DNA from 3 places in the Thermaerobacillus caldiproteolyticus genome. Region 2 is predicted to be linked to each of the others. Evidence: riboswitches for the same ligand, from Rfam matches in the RefSeq annotation. Region 2 holds a riboswitch; each other region holds the start of a gene.
What was found. A riboswitch is a leader RNA that binds a small molecule or an ion and turns the genes downstream of it on or off. The one in region 2 is predicted to bind S-adenosylmethionine.
Positions count from the first base shown of each region.

Region 1 (5,146 bases), 1.5 Mb from region 2:
TTTTCCGCTTGATGGAACTTACCGGTGTTGTGTTATTTAATCTCTTGATGTTTAAAGCGCTTGCCGATAATGTCGGGCTGTTGTCCACATTAAATCCCGTTTCAATTGCGGTGGTTTCTTATTTTATCGGCAAGGAAACATTGACGCTAAAGCAAAAAATCGCGATGTTCATTTCGTTTGTCGACGTTATGATCGTCATGGTTCATGGTAATTGACAAACACTCTCTCATTTTCAATTGAATATCGGAGATGTATTTATGCTAGGACCGTTGCGGTATAGGGGCTCTATTCGTTGTTTGCGAAACAAGCAATGCAGTTTGTTTCTGCATTCAAGGCAATGTTATGGCCGGGCATCTTCGGCGCAGCGATACTCGCGCCGTTTCCCGTTTCCACTTTCACCGTTCACGAATCTTCGTTCTCTTTTTGGCTTGCCCTTCTATATTCCAGCGTAGGTGCTACCGTGTTGGCAATGATGTTTTGGAATATCAGATTCAACATATTGGCATTACAAAATCGGGAATGTTCTTATTTTTACATCGATTCTTGCCTATATTACTGCAAGAATCGATGTATCCTTTGCAATTTATCGGAAGTATGATTGTCATTGCTGGGGTCATTCTTTTTACTGCGAAACCATTACATCACCCCTCTTCCGATTAAGAGGAAGAGGGATGGTTGTTACGCGTTGATTCCTTCTTTTTCGTAAATCGGCACCCATCCTTCTGTTGTGACAAAAATGCGAATCGCGACTACGCGGCGATCTTCTTGCAATGTAAAATAGTGGCGTGTATTTTCTGGAACGGAAATTAAATCGCCAGGATTTAATTCGACATCAAAAAATTTTCCGTCTTTTCCTTGAATCGCAAATACGCCGTGGCCGCTGACGATAAAGCGCACCTCATCATCTGTATGATGATGTTCGCGCTTAAAGTTTTCGAGCAATTGATCTAGGTTCGGTGTATTTTCGGATAAGGAAATAACGTCTTGCGCTTTATAGCCGCGGCGTGCAGAAATATCTGCAATTTCGTCTTTAAATGTCTCTAAAATTTCATTTTTTTCTTCATCCGTAAGCAAATATTTTTCGCGTAAATGTTCTGGGAGTTTGTTGATATCCCATTTTTCGTAAATAACCCCTTGCTCCTCTAAAAATTTGACTACTTCTGCTTCAGTGGTAATTCTTTCATTTGTTTCATGAAAACGAATCGTTGCCATCTTCTCTTCCTCCTAAAAATTTTTTTATAAAAAAGGGATTTTAGGCGAACGCCTTTGCTCCCTTTAGCAACAGTAGCTTGATGTGATAGCTAAATAAAAACTCGCACGCTTCTAAAAATTTTTTTGCTTCAAACGCATTTCGCCCCCATACAGTAATGCCGTGATTACGAATGAGAACCGCACCTGCGTCATCGTTAACATGTTGGGCAAACTCTTTCGCCAGTGTCGGAATATGGGCGTAATTGTTAATAATCGGAATGCGAATAACAGCATCTTCTTCCCAAAGACCGAACGCCTTAATAATTTCTTGTCCGGTAAACACGACTTCCCCGTTGTCACCGTATAATTCGGAAATGACGTTATTATCGATCGTGTGGACATGGAGGCTGCAGCCTGCGTTTGTTTTGTTGTAAATTTCCACATGCAAAAGCGTTTCCGCTGATGGTTTCAAATGCGTTTCTTCCGATGGATTACCGAGTGCATCCACAAGAAGAAAATCTTCATCAGTTTGCTTTCGTTTATCTTTTCCGCTCGCGGTAACAAGAAAGGTGAGCGGATCATCGGTTACTTTGATCGATAAGTTACCGCTTGTCGCAAAGAACCAATCGCGGGCTGCTAACTCCGCCTTCACATCAGCAAGCTCCCTCCATTTTTTCACAAGAGAACTCATACTCTCACCTCCATCTTCTCAAGAACATCAATCACATCAAAAAACGTTGTAAATGGTGTATGGGAAATACTAAGTTCATTGCATTTTTCCAGTAAGAAATCGCGAGCAATGACATGATCGGCTAATTTTGCCGCTGCCAAATCGGTAATGGAATCGCCGATGACGATATTGAATGCATCAGGTTTTGATAGCTTCCGTAACAGCGATGGTTTGCAACAGCCACAACCGTTATGACAATGCTCATCGCACGAATATGGCCAAACAATTTGAATCGTTTCCCCGCTAAAATCGGAACCGTTGCAGAAAATGAATTCTTTTTCGATAAGCCCGTCAAGAAGCGGATAGACGAAAAAGTCGATGCCACCGCTCACGACATACAGAGGAATGCCGTGTTGTTTTGTAAAAGCGACAAATTCACGAAAGCCGTCACGGATACGTGCCGTTTGTAAAATAAAGTCCGTAATCTCTTCCTTCAATCTCGAAGGAAGAAGGGAAAACATTTTTCCGACACCTTCTTGAACGGTCAGGCGCTGTGCTAGTACATCGTCTTTTAGCGTTTCCCATTCTGGCGGGGCAAACTGTTTCATAATCGCGACGATATTGTCGCTATTTGTAATCGTTCCGTCGAAATCGCAAAAAAGGATTGGCTTTTTCATGCTGTCACCTCGTGAGCACCCCATAAAGCAATTGCCTTTTGCAGTGCCTCACTATCTTTAGCGGCATCTTGAAGCGGTCTTCCTGCTAACACCGCATCAATGGCTGCGCAGAACGCTTTTCCTCCGCCTTCTGCTCCATCCGGGTGACCATGTACCCCGCCGCCTGCATTAATAACACTGTCGATGCCGAAATCGCGAATTAAAAGCGGTACTAGTCCCGGATGAATCCCCGCTGACGGAACCGGGAACGCTCGTTTCAATTGCTCATCTTCCTTCGTTAACTCAGCAGCAATGCCAAGCGCTTCTCCTCTATCAAGGGCAACGCTTCCATACGGTGATGGGAAAAGCGCAAAATCTGCTCCAGCAAGACGAAGCAATTTCCCAAGCAATAGCGGGCTCTTGATTCCATAAAATTCCGATGGTGTTAGCGCGCCGCTGATTGCCGGATGCGCCATAATTGGAATTGAAATGTCCTCATCTTCACGCAAACCTTGCAATACATCTAATCCATAAGCGAACACGTTAAAAAGAAGCACATCGGCATCTAGCTCCACTGCCCGCTTCGCTTTTTCTTTCAACTCGAACGTTTTCCCTGTTAAATTGACAGCGTACAATGTTTTCTTTCCCGTTTTTTCGTATATATCGTTTAACACCGCTTTTCCGGCAGCGATTCGCTTTTCAAACGGAGTTAAGTCATTTTCAAACAAAATTTCGTCATCTTTGACAAGATCAACTCCACCGAGTGCCTGTTGTTTTAACTGTTCCGACAAATAATGCAAATCGCGCCCGATAACGCCTTTAAAAATGCTCATGAGAAGCGGGCGATCATACACGCCAACTTTTTCGCGAATCCCGTCAATTCCAAAGCATGGACCAGGAAACTGCTTTTTCAATTCATCGGAAAATGTCATATCGATTAGCTTCACTTCTCCATCGAGCGATAGCTTGCCAAACACCGTTGTCAATATCGCCGGCAAATCAGCACTGAAATTGACGCTTGGATAAGCAATACGGACAAGCCCTCGCTTCACGCGTTTGCCAAGATACTCATTCACCCGCTCACTTTCTTCTATCTGTGTGACGCTGACGACAACCCCTTTATGTTTTCGTAATTGTTCTTGCTCTAACAGCGGCAAATCGGTCCAAGAACCAACGGTAAGGCCAAGAGCAATCCCTTCTGCTTTTTTCTCTAAATCTTTCTCATCATAAATGAGATATGTGGCAATTACTTGACTCATCATCTGTCCCTCTTTCTAAGCATCAATAAAAAAACCTCTTCATAAGAAGAGGCTAGATGTTCAGACTCTTCTTATCTCTCAGCATATCGCTGCAAGAATTAGCACCGTGCTTAACAACTGTTAAGTCGGTTGCCGGGCTTCATTGGGCTCGTCCCTCCACCTACTCTTGATAAGAATGCTTGAATCATGTATTCACTTTTCGAAATTTTCGCGGTAGTAAATTTAATTTGAATTATGACAGGGATTTTCAACTATGTCAATCATTTTTTTACGGCATGGAAAAGACCAAGCTTGGCAACGCGTTGTGCAGCTTCTTCTAAGCGCTCTTCACTCGTCAATAGACCGACGCGTACATACCCTTCTCCATGTTCCCCAAATCCGATTCCTGGGGCAACAACGACATGAGCTTTTTCAAGCAGGAAATCAGCAAATCGCTCCGATGTCCAGCCGTTCGGTACAGGTAACCACGCAAAAAACGAACCAGCTGGTGCTGTGACATCCCATCCGATTTGTTGAAGCGCCTTTACAAGTGTGTTCCGTCGCGATTCGTATAACGAAACAAGCTCTTTTACGCAATCTTGTGAAGAAAGAAGCGCGGTTGCTGCCGCCTCTTGAATCGCACCAAACAAGCTGACGTATAAATGATCTTGCAACAAGTTAATCGCTTCAATCACACTTTCATTCCCAACGGCAAATCCAACGCGCCAACCAGCCATATTATACGTTTTCGAGAACGTATAAATTTCAATACCGACGTCTTTGGCCCCTTTCGCCTGAAGAAAACTGATCGGTTTTTTCCCGTCAAATCCGATCGCTCCATAAGCAAAATCGTGTACGACGCAAATATCGTGTTTCGCCGCAAACAAAGCCGTTTCCTCAAAAAACTCTTTTGTCGCCACCGCACCGGTCGGATTGTTTGGATAGTTTAAAAACATTAACTTTGCCTTTTCCACTACGTCTTTCGACAGCTCACCGTAATCCGGCAAAAACTTGTTTTGCGCGCGAAGCGGCATCATTGCCATTTCTGCTCGCGCTAAAGCGACACCCGACCAATAATCCGGATACCCCGGATCTGGAACGAGAACGACATCCCCCGGATTTAATAAACATTGTGGAATCTCCACAAGCCCTGCTTTTCCCCCAAATAAAATAGCGACTTCTTTTTCCGGGTCAAGCTTCACCCCATATTCGCGTTCATAAAAGGCAGCGACCGCCTCTTTGAAAAACGAGTAACCGCGAAACGGCGAATATTTATGATAACGCGGATTAGCCACTGCCTTTTGCAGCGCCTCAACAATATGGGACGGCGTCGGTTGGTCAGGATTTCCTTGGCCGAGATTAATGACATCATGCCCTTGTGCAATGACTTT
Region 1 covers NZ_CP064060.1:377,943-383,088, reverse strand. The annotation lists gene ISX45_RS19840 (EamA family transporter) at 1-40, shown strand, start outside; gene ISX45_RS19835 (hypothetical protein) at 30-215, shown strand; gene ISX45_RS19370 (hypothetical protein) at 478-660, shown strand; gene ISX45_RS02050 (1,2-dihydroxy-3-keto-5-methylthiopentene dioxygenase) at 679-1,212, opposite strand; gene ISX45_RS02045 (methylthioribulose 1-phosphate dehydratase) at 1,253-1,882, opposite strand; gene ISX45_RS02040 (2-hydroxy-3-keto-5-methylthiopentenyl-1-phosphate phosphatase) at 1,879-2,538, opposite strand; gene mtnW (2,3-diketo-5-methylthiopentyl-1-phosphate enolase) at 2,535-3,776, opposite strand; SAM riboswitch class I at 3,845-3,952, opposite strand; gene ISX45_RS02030 (pyridoxal phosphate-dependent aminotransferase) at 4,037-5,146, opposite strand, start outside.
Region 1: it holds a riboswitch for S-adenosylmethionine, as region 2 does, so the genes downstream of both, mtnW (2,3-diketo-5-methylthiopentyl-1-phosphate enolase) here and ISX45_RS13395 (methionine ABC transporter ATP-binding protein) in region 2, are expected to answer to the same signal.

Region 2 (5,146 bases):
GAGCCGTTGCTTGTTTCCATACGACGAGTATTCGACCAATGATTGGGCACCCTATAGTTAAATACGTTCGAGGGGGTGTCTTTTTTATGACGTTGGAGAAGAAAAGACTAGATATTACCGATCGTATAGTCGGTAAACTTAAAAATGATACAATCGAGCTGTTTGCGGAGAACGAACCGATCGGACGGATTGTTCTTTCCGAAGCCGGCGGTACCTTTGAATTGAACAATGGGTATGAGAAAGAACTAGATAAAATTTATAAGCAGGTCACATTGACAACCGATCCTGATCAAAAGTACGTCGATTGCGACAGCGAGTATGGCTGGTGTTGAAAGCAGCGGGTTTTTACCTTACCGTTGCTTTTTTATTTTTTGCAACATGAAAGGAGAAAATGGTGTGTTTATGGAATAAAATATATGTAATCTCTTTTCATTAGGTGATGCTTATGACAATGGTAGAGACAGGAAAAGTGATTATTGTAGAGGGGCGATCTGATAAGAAGAAACTAGAGTGCATTATTAAAGAACCAGTTGAAATCATTTGTACAAATGGTACGATTAGTAATGCTAAATTAGACGAATTAATCGATGAGCTATATAATAAAGAAGTATTCATATTAGTCGATGCTGACGAAGCAGGAGAAAAGCTGCGGAAGCAATTTCGACGTGAACTTCCCGAAGCGGAACATTTATATATTGATCGAATGTATCGAGAAGTAGCAGCAGCACCAAAACAACACATTGCGGCTGTGTTATTAAGCGCCAATATAGATGTGCATACGGATTATTTATAAAAGGTGTGAAAAATACGCAAATGGAAGCCTTGACATTGGAGCAAATCGACGAAGCAATCGAACAAGAGGAGATTGTATGCGTTTATTTATATACGCCGATGTGCGGAACATGTCAGCTCGCAAGCCGGATGCTTGAAATTGTTCAAGAGCTATTCCCTGATATAAAGTTTTGCAAATCAGACATTAATTATATGCCAGAACGTGCAATTTCATGGAGCATTGAGAGTGTTCCGTGTCTTCTCATATTCCGAAACGCGCAGCTAGAGAAAAAAATATACGCGTTTCATTCCGTTCCGTACTTGTATGAAACGATTAAAAAGCTTTTATAAAGAGATGGCTTGAAGCCCTTGATTTAAAATTCCAACCAAAAAATGAACGAAAGATAAGGCTGTCCGAAAAAATCACATTTTCGTGATCTTTTCGGGCAGCTTTTTTTTAAAAAAATATAGAAAAATTCGACATAAAAACCCTTTATTTCACATATTTCTCAGGAAATATCAGTAATACGTATAGAGTTTGTGGTTTAATTTGTATATTTTATTGGTCATTTGTCGAGAAGTTAGCAAAGGATTCATGCGCTTTCTCATGGAATGTACATGTAAGAGACTAATGGGGGAGGTTGGTAAAACAATGGGGATCTATAGTCTTATTCAGCAATTCATTGAAAGGATTCAAACGTTACATCATTTATTACCGCTTTTGCCTGAGGAGCATGTATATATTCAGTTTGAATGTGAGAACGAGAATGTTATTTTTGCTATTTCAAAAAACGGTACGGAAGAGGAAAAAAATGTAGATGAAAAAAGACTATTAACGATTCGGGGTTCAGAAGAGGCGATTCAAGCGCTTTTAACTGGAGAATTAAAATTACAGCAACAAATGCGCCTGAAAGAGTTGTCCGTTGTGGGAAGCTTTCGGCATATACTTCTTTTAGAATCAATTTTTCATTTAGCGAAGCCTTATCGATTTGTTCGCTAAAGGTTTTTAATATTAAGAAAATAATTAACGAAAAGAAAATGGCGTGGTACAATTCGAAAAAATAAAACGATTATACATTTCTTATCAAGAAAGGCGGAGAGGGACTGGCCTGATGAAGCCCGGCAACCGGTTTTTGCAACACGGTGCCAGAGTACGGTATTAAGATGCATTTTGTTGATCCAGCTAATCTGGAAAATTTTCGCGCGGCAATCACGCCAAATACAAAAGCGATTTTCGCCGAAACAATCGGCAATCCGAGCCTGCATGTATTAGACATTGAAGCCGTAGCTGAGATTGCTCATGAAGCAGGCATCCTACTTATTATCGATAACACGTTTGCGACTCCTTATTTATGCAGACCGATTGAGCATGGAGCTGATATTGTTGTTCATTCAGCAACGAAATGGTTACTTGGAAACGGAACAACGCTTGGCGGGATTATTGTCGATGGTGGAAATTTTGATTGGAACTCACCAAAATTCCCTGAATTTACAACGCCGGATCCGAGCTATCATAATCTTGTTTATGCCGAAGCGTTCGGACCTGCCGCCGATATTGCTAAGGCGCGAGTATAACTATTGCGTGATTTAGGCCCAGCCATTAGTCCTTTCAATGCCTTTCAGCTTAACTTTGTGGTCTTGAGACATTACATGTGCGTATGAAAGAACATATTGCTAATACGCGAACAATTGTTGAATATTTAGATCGTCATCCAGCTGTAGAATGGGTGCTTTATCCGGAACATGAGCAACATCCGTCTAAAGATTTAGCAGAAAAATATTTGCCAAAAGGAGCTGGTGCAGTCGTTGTTTTTGGAATTAAAGGTGGCCGGAAAGCAGGAGCAAAACTGATTAACAACGTGAAATTTTGGTCACATGTAGCCAACGCTGGTGACGCGAAAAGTTTAATTATTCATCCGGCAAGCACGACGCATCAGCAGTTGAGTGCAGAAGATTTAAAAGCATCTGGCGTTACTGAAGATTTGATTCGCTTATCTGTTGGAATTGAGAATGTGGATGATTTAATTGAAGATTTGGAACAGGCAATTCAAGCCGCTACTGAAGTTGCCTCGGATTTGTCTTTGTATCGATGATCAAAGTTTTTGTTGACACTTTATTTCATGCATGTTAAAATCACACTTGTAATTTATAAAACTACTTGAGCTGATTAAAGTTTTAATTGAATAAAGCGCGTTCAGTGCTCTTATCAAGAGAGGTGGAGGGATGTGCCCAATGAAACCCGGCAACCGTCAGCATTTTTGCTGAAATGGTGCCAATTCACACAAAGCGATTGCTTTGAGAGATAAGAGACAGAATAGGAGATAATGCCTTTCTGTTCTCTTGAGCAGAAAGGTTTTTTATTTTAAGTATGTCGGCGAAGATAGGAAGCAGCTGTGAAGAAAAGGAAGGTGAGAAGCAAATGATTACATTAGAAAATGTAACGAAAATTTATCAATCTAGCAACGGTTCAGTAACAGCTGTCGATGATGTGAGCTTGCACATTAAAGAAGGGGAAATTTTCGGGATTATTGGTTATAGTGGAGCTGGAAAAAGTTCGTTAATTCGTATGTTAAATGGACTAGAAAAGCCCACGAAGGGAAATGTCATCGTTGCTGATCGAAATATTGCCAATATTAAGGGGAAAGAATTACGCGAAGCTCGTCAAGAAATCGGGATGATTTTCCAACATTTTAATTTATTATGGTCAAGAACCGTGCGTGAAAATATTGCGTTTCCATTAGAGATTGCAGGAGTTCCAAAGGAACAACGGTTAAAACGCGTGGACGAGCTCATTCAGCTTGTTGGCTTGCAAGGACGTGAAAATGCCTATCCATCACAATTAAGCGGCGGCCAAAAGCAGCGTGTCGGCATCGCCCGTGCTTTGGCGAATAATCCAAAAGTATTATTATGCGATGAGGCGACATCAGCGCTAGATCCACAAACAACAGATTCCATTCTCGATTTATTGGTAGATATTAATCAGCGTCTTCGTTTGACGATTGTTCTCATCACTCATGAGATGCACGTTATTCGGAAAATTTGTGATCGTGTAGCCGTCATGGAAAACGGTAAGATTGTTGAACAAGGCGAAGTGCTTCAAGTGTTCCGTCAACCAAAGCAGACAATTACAAAACGGTTCGTTCAACAAGTCATTGAACCGGAAGAGACAAAAGAAACGATTGCTCATTTAATAGATAAATATCCGAGAGGGAACGTGATTCAATTAACCTTTGTTGGCGAGGCAGCTGAGCAGCCATTGATAGCGAATCTTACTCGTCAATTCCAAGTAAACGTGAATATCCTTCAAGGGAAAATTTCGCAGACCCATCAAGGTTCGTACGGGGTATTATTCGTGCATATTGATGGAACAGATGAGGAAGTAGCAAAAGCGATTGATTATATTCGCCAACAACAGGTTGGGGTGGAGGTGATTACCGATGTTCAATAGCCTCTTACCGAATGTGCAATGGGATACCATTTGGGCGGCGACAGTAGAAACCCTTTATATGACTGGTATTGCTGTTGTTGCAACGTTTGTGTTAGGTATTATCCTTGGTCTTTTATTATTTTTAACCTCAAAGGGGAATATATGGGAGAATCGGCTGGCGAATGCGATTATTGCGGCGTTTGTGAATATTTTTCGCTCTATTCCGTTCATTATTTTAATTATTTTATTGATTCCGTTTACTAAGCTTGTCGTTGGTACGATTCTCGGTGCGAATGCGGCATTGCCAGCACTTATTATTGGTGCTGCCCCGTTTTACGCGCGCATGGTTGAGATTGCGTTGCGAGAAATTGATAAAGGTGTCATTGAAGCAGCAAAAGCGATGGGAGCGACAACAGCGACAATTATTTGGAAAGTGCTTCTTCCGGAATCGTTGCCGGCTCTTGTTTCCGGAATCACGGTGACAGCGATTGCTCTTGTTGGCTATACAGCCATGGCTGGCGTTGTCGGTGCGGGTGGACTTGGAAACCTTGCTTATTTAGAGGGATTCCAACGCAACCATAACGATGTTACATTTGTGGCTACCGTTCTTATTTTAGTCATTGTTTTTGTCATTCAGTTTATTGGTGACTTTGTCACTTCTAAAATAGATAAACGATAAAAAGGGGGAAAATAGTATGAAAAAATGGCTTAGCGCATTATTTGCAGCTGTGCTCGTATTAGCGCTTGCTGCATGCGGCAGCAATGACAATGCTGAAGGAAGTAAAGAAGGAAAAACAACAAAATTAGTCGTCGGTGCTTCTAACGTTCCACACGCGGAAATTTTAGAACAAGCAAAGCCAATTCTTAAGAAAAAAGGAATTGATCTTAAAATCGTAAAATTCCAAGATTATATATTGCCAAACAAAGCATTGGCGGATAAAGAAATTG
Region 2 covers NZ_CP064060.1:2,648,915-2,654,060, reverse strand. The annotation lists gene ISX45_RS13420 (YusG family protein) at 87-332, shown strand; gene ISX45_RS13415 (toprim domain-containing protein) at 452-793, shown strand; gene ISX45_RS13410 (thioredoxin family protein) at 814-1,122, shown strand; gene ISX45_RS13405 (SCP2 sterol-binding domain-containing protein) at 1,424-1,771, shown strand; partial or broken gene ISX45_RS13400 (O-acetylhomoserine aminocarboxypropyltransferase/cysteine synthase family protein) at 1,903-2,864, shown strand; SAM riboswitch class I at 2,972-3,080, shown strand; gene ISX45_RS13395 (methionine ABC transporter ATP-binding protein) at 3,191-4,219, shown strand; gene ISX45_RS13390 (methionine ABC transporter permease) at 4,209-4,877, shown strand; gene ISX45_RS13385 (MetQ/NlpA family ABC transporter substrate-binding protein) at 4,894-5,146, shown strand, end outside.

Region 3 (5,146 bases), 400 kb from region 2:
TGAAGAAGTAGGAATGGTATTTCAGCGCTTTAACTTATTTCCACACATGACTGTACTGGATAACATTACATTAGCTCCCGTAAAAGTACGAAAGTGGCCGATCGAAAAAGCAAAAGAAAAAGCCATGGAGCTGCTAAAAAAGGTTGGTCTTCAAGATAAAGCCAACGTCTACCCTGACTCGCTATCCGGCGGACAAGCACAACGTGTCGCCATCGCCCGAGCACTGGCAATGGAACCGAAAGTGATGCTGTTTGACGAACCGACTTCGGCCTTGGACCCAGAAATGGTCGGCGAAGTGCTAGCCGTCATGAAACAACTGGCGAACGAAGGAATGACAATGGTCGTTGTAACACATGAAATGGGCTTTGCTCGCGAAGTCGGTGACCGTGTCATTTTTATGGACGGCGGCTACATCGTTGAAGAAGGGACACCAAGTGAAATTTTCGACAATCCAAAACACGAACGGACAAAATCGTTTCTGTCAAAAGTATTGTAAAGAAAAAGCCCTTTTTATAGAAAAGGGCTTTTTCACTCTTAATTTGTTAATCTGTAAGTGACAGATGACGACAACTGTTTCAATTCCTCTCCTAAAAACTTCGCCACTTCAAGCATACCGAACTTCCCGGCGCGTGCTTCGGCTTCCGAGTTATAGTTCGTATTGGTGTTCACGTCATAAGTAAAAATGTCACCGTTTCGATCGCGAATAAACTCAATGCCAGCAATATGAATATCATTCGCGCGCAAAAACTGCTCATATTTTTCAATGATCGGGTCTGAAAAATCGTCGATAATTTCAAATTTTGGACGAGCCGCTGTTTCTCCAACCGGACAAAATAAATCGCCAATTTGGCACGCATCGGCTGGGCAAAGTTCAAACCCTTCTGATGTATCTACTCTTACGGCATAGATAAATTTCCCGCCGACAAACTCACAGCGAGTAATAAACGGCTCAGGAGCTTGGATGTATTCCTGAACGAGCGTAATTCCATCAACGGAATCTTCAAATGCAGTGCTTTCTACATATTGTTGTAACGCCTCAACCGAGTGGAACAATTGCACCCCAAGTCCTCTTCCAGCACGGTTGTGCTTTGTAATAAATGAAGCAGAACCAAGTTGTTTTGCTGCTTCAATAATTTGTTTCTTGCCAACAGCGGCAATCGTCTTCGGCGTTCGAATCCCATGAACATTCAACGCCATATATTGATTTACTTTACTTACCTCTAACCGCAACGCCCGGCTTCCGTTCAGCACTCTGCGCCCATGTCGTTCAAGCCAAGAAAGCACAGCTTCCGTCAGTTCAGGTGCAAAACGGTGATCCCGCGTATGCGAAGAAGCGCTCATTCGGCTATAAAATACTCCCTCTGGCGGTATAACTGATAAATCAACAATTCCTTCATCTAAAAACCATTCTTCATAAGGCAAATCTAATTCTTCCAATCGTCTCGTTAAATGAATTGTCCATTCGCGGTTTTCATGGATAATATAAATCTTACTCATCTTATTTTCCTCCTTTGATTGCCGATAATTGTCTCCGTTCCTCTACTAAAGGCATCACTTGCTTTGCGAACCGCTCCATCTCCTCTAGCTGCGGAGAGAATTGTAAAAGCAATAAATCAACTCCCGCTTCTTCATAAGCTAAAATGCGCTCGGCAATTTGTTCTGGCGTTCCGACGAAATTCGGGCGCAACCCGCGGTTAGATACAGAATAATCTTGTAGTTTCACTTGCAATTCAAGCTGCGATTTGCTGACAAAATCGTTGTATCCCGCATAACCGCTTGATTGTTTCACATCAGTAATGCGCTCTAATTCGGCGAGAGCCTCCTCTTCGCTGTCGCGGCAAATGACGAATGCAGCCATTCCAAATGACCGGAACGGCGCTTTTCCTGCATCCGCACGTCTCTTTTTCATATCGGCAATCTTTTTTGCAATTTCCTCCACTGTCCCTCCATGCATAACATATGCGTCACAATGCTCAACAATCGCCTGCTTGCCTCGCTCACTTTCACCGCCGGCATACAAAATGGGATATGGTTTTTGAACCGGCTTTGGCGCCAAATGAGCATTTTGCACCTCATAAAATTTCCCGCGGAAATGGAATACCTCTTCTGTCCACATCCCTTTTAACACTTGAACAAACTCTTCTGTACGATCATAACGCTCATCATGCGCCGTAAAAATGCCCCCATATTGGCGTGCTTCTTCTTCCCACCAAGCAGACACAACGTTTAGCGTAAATCGTCCATTGCTAATATGATCAATATTCGCCGCCATTTTCGCCGTCACTGCCGGATTATGAAATCCCGGTCGTACTGCTGTCATAATTTCAATTTTTTCCGTTACCGCTGCTAATGCCGCAGCCGTTGACCATGCTTCGAGTGAATCATGTTCAGGACCTTTAATATCATTTAAGTATAACTCGGCAATCAACGTCGTACTATAACCCCATGTTTCCGCTGCTTGAATGACTTTTTTCGCATATTCAAATGTCGCTGGCATTTGCTCATTTTCGACGTTTCGCAACCATCCGCCGAAAATAGGCATCCAAAAACCGTATCTCATTTTACTCTCCCCCTCTACTACTCTATAAAAATAAAAACTTCTTCGATAAGAAGAAGTTTGTTCATCGCTTCATCTTATCTTTCAGAACAAACGGTTCTGCTGGAATTAGCACCTTTCTGACCAATGTCAGCGGTTGCTGGGCTTCATAGGGCCATTCCCTCTGCCTCTCTTGATAAGACTTTCCCTATTAAATTACAGTAATCCTACCACAAAACTATGTTTTAAGTCAATATATTTAAAGCTGGCTTTCCTAAAATGGAAAACCAGCTTTATTATTACACTACAAACCACATTACCCAAATTGAACCAATCACAATAACAATCGCGATAAAAAAGGCATATGCCATGTTAATCGTTTGGATTTTCCCGCTATCACTTTCTGTCATATGCATAAACATAAACAACTGCAAACTCGCTTGCAACATTGCCAGTATCACAATAATGCCAATAATCAATTTCGTCGCTAATCCCGATGACAATACGACCCATAATGCCGCGAACGTTAACACAAGGGATAAAACGAATCCAATAACATGTTTCCAAGGAAATGTTTCATGGTGATCGTTCGTTGCCATCTTATATCACCATCCCTGTCAAGTAAACTAGCGTAAAGATGAAAATCCATACAACGTCAAGGAAATGCCAATACAAACTAACAATGAACACTTTTCGCGCTGTTCGCGGCGTAAAACCACGTTGGAGAAGTTGAATAATAATTAAAATCATCCAACCAATTCCAAGACTCACGTGCGCCCCGTGCGTACCGACAAGCACGAAAAAGCTCGAAAGAAATGCGCTCGTCTGAATCGTCGCGCCTTCATGGACGTAATCAATAAACTCTCTAATTTCAAACGTAATAAACCCTGCTCCTAAAAGAAGGGTGATAATCAGCCACGTCAGCAATCCTTTTAAACGGTTGCGGCGCATTTCATGAATTGCAAGCCCACAAGTGAAGCTGCTCGTTAACAGAAGAAGAGTTTCAATCATTACTTCTTTTACTTTAAACAGCTCCATAGCTGTTGGACCGTGGCCTGTGCGTTGAAATAATACGAGATAAGTGGCAAACAGGGTCGCAAAGAGCGCGACCTCTGCGCCAAGGAAAATCCAGAATCCTAAAATATTCAGGCGGCTTTCCTCTGTCCGATATTCTAACGGCATTTTTTCATCATAATGATGAGCAACTTCTGCCATTGTTACGCCCCCTTCCGTGCCAAACGCTCGGTGCGTTTAATCTCATCCACACTAATGTAGTAACCATCATCATCATCAAACGAGCGAAGAATTAAACCAAGTATAATAAATATCGTCGCAATAATCGCCATTGTATACCATTCAAACACAAGGCCGAATCCCGCAAAGAAAAAGGCAATCGAAATGAGGAACGGTCGACCAGAATTGCTTGGCATATGAATCGGTTTCAATTTCTCTTCGTCGATTTCTAGACCTTTTCCTGTTTTTTTCATGACCCAATATGCATCTAAATCAGTGACTTCTGGAATAATCGCAAAGTTATAATGTGCAACTGGTGAAGATGTCGCCCATTCGAGCGTACGACCATCCCATGGGTCCCCTGTCATGTCGCGCTCGCCGTAACGCGCGCTGTAATAAATGTTATAGCATAACACAATAAAGCCAATGCCCATTAAAGCGGCGCCCACTGTCGCGACAACGTTAAGCGGAGTCCAACCAAGTCCCGCAGAATAGGTATACATGCGTCGCGTCATTCCCATTAATCCTAAGAAATACATTGGGAAGAAGCAGATATTAAAGCCGATCATAAATAGCCAGAACGTCCATTTTCCTAAACGCTCGTTTAAAATATGACCGAACATTTTCGGATACCAGTAATGAAGTCCGGCAAAACAAGCGAACACCGTACCTGCAATTAATACATAATGGAAATGGGCAATTAAGAAATAACTGTTATGATATTGATAATCCGCCGCCGCCATCGCCAGCATCACCCCAGTGACTCCACCGATGACGAAGTTCGGAATAAACGCCAATGACCAAAGCATGGCTGTTGTAAAGCGAATTTTCCCTTTCCGAAGCGTAAATAGCCAGTTGAAAATTTTTACGCCTGTCGGAATCGCAATCGCCATCGTTGTAATCGAGAAGAACGAGTTCACCGCAGCTCCTGCGCCCATCGTAAAGAAGTGGTGCACCCATACAAGAAAGCTTAAAAAGGCGATTCCTACAATCGAAAATACCATTGCTTTATAACCAAACAGACGTTTGCGCGCAAACGTACTAACAACTTCAGAGAAAATCCCGAATGCTGGTAAAACGACGATATATACTTCAGGGTGACCCCAAATCCAGAACAAGTTCGCCCAAAGCATTGACATACCGCCATTTGCCATTGTAAAGAATTGCGTATCAAATAAACGGTCAAATGTCATAAGTGCTAACGCAACCGTGAACACCGGGAACGCAAAAATGATAATGACACATGTAATTAAAATCGTCCATGTAAACATTGGCATGCGCATTAACGTCATTCCTGGCGCACGCATTTTTAAAATGGTGACTAAGAAGTTAATCCCTGTCATTAATGTACCAATACCGGAAATTTGCAAGGCAACC
Region 3 covers NZ_CP064060.1:3,052,567-3,057,712, forward strand. The annotation lists gene ISX45_RS15285 (amino acid ABC transporter ATP-binding protein) at 1-496, shown strand, start outside; gene ISX45_RS15290 (ATP-grasp domain-containing protein) at 535-1,497, opposite strand; gene ISX45_RS15295 (LLM class flavin-dependent oxidoreductase) at 1,499-2,560, opposite strand; SAM riboswitch class I at 2,632-2,739, opposite strand; gene qoxD (cytochrome aa3 quinol oxidase subunit IV) at 2,836-3,135, opposite strand; gene qoxC (cytochrome aa3 quinol oxidase subunit III) at 3,137-3,751, opposite strand; gene qoxB (cytochrome aa3 quinol oxidase subunit I) at 3,754-5,146, opposite strand, start outside.
Region 3: it holds a riboswitch for S-adenosylmethionine, as region 2 does, so the genes downstream of both, ISX45_RS15295 (LLM class flavin-dependent oxidoreductase) here and ISX45_RS13395 (methionine ABC transporter ATP-binding protein) in region 2, are expected to answer to the same signal.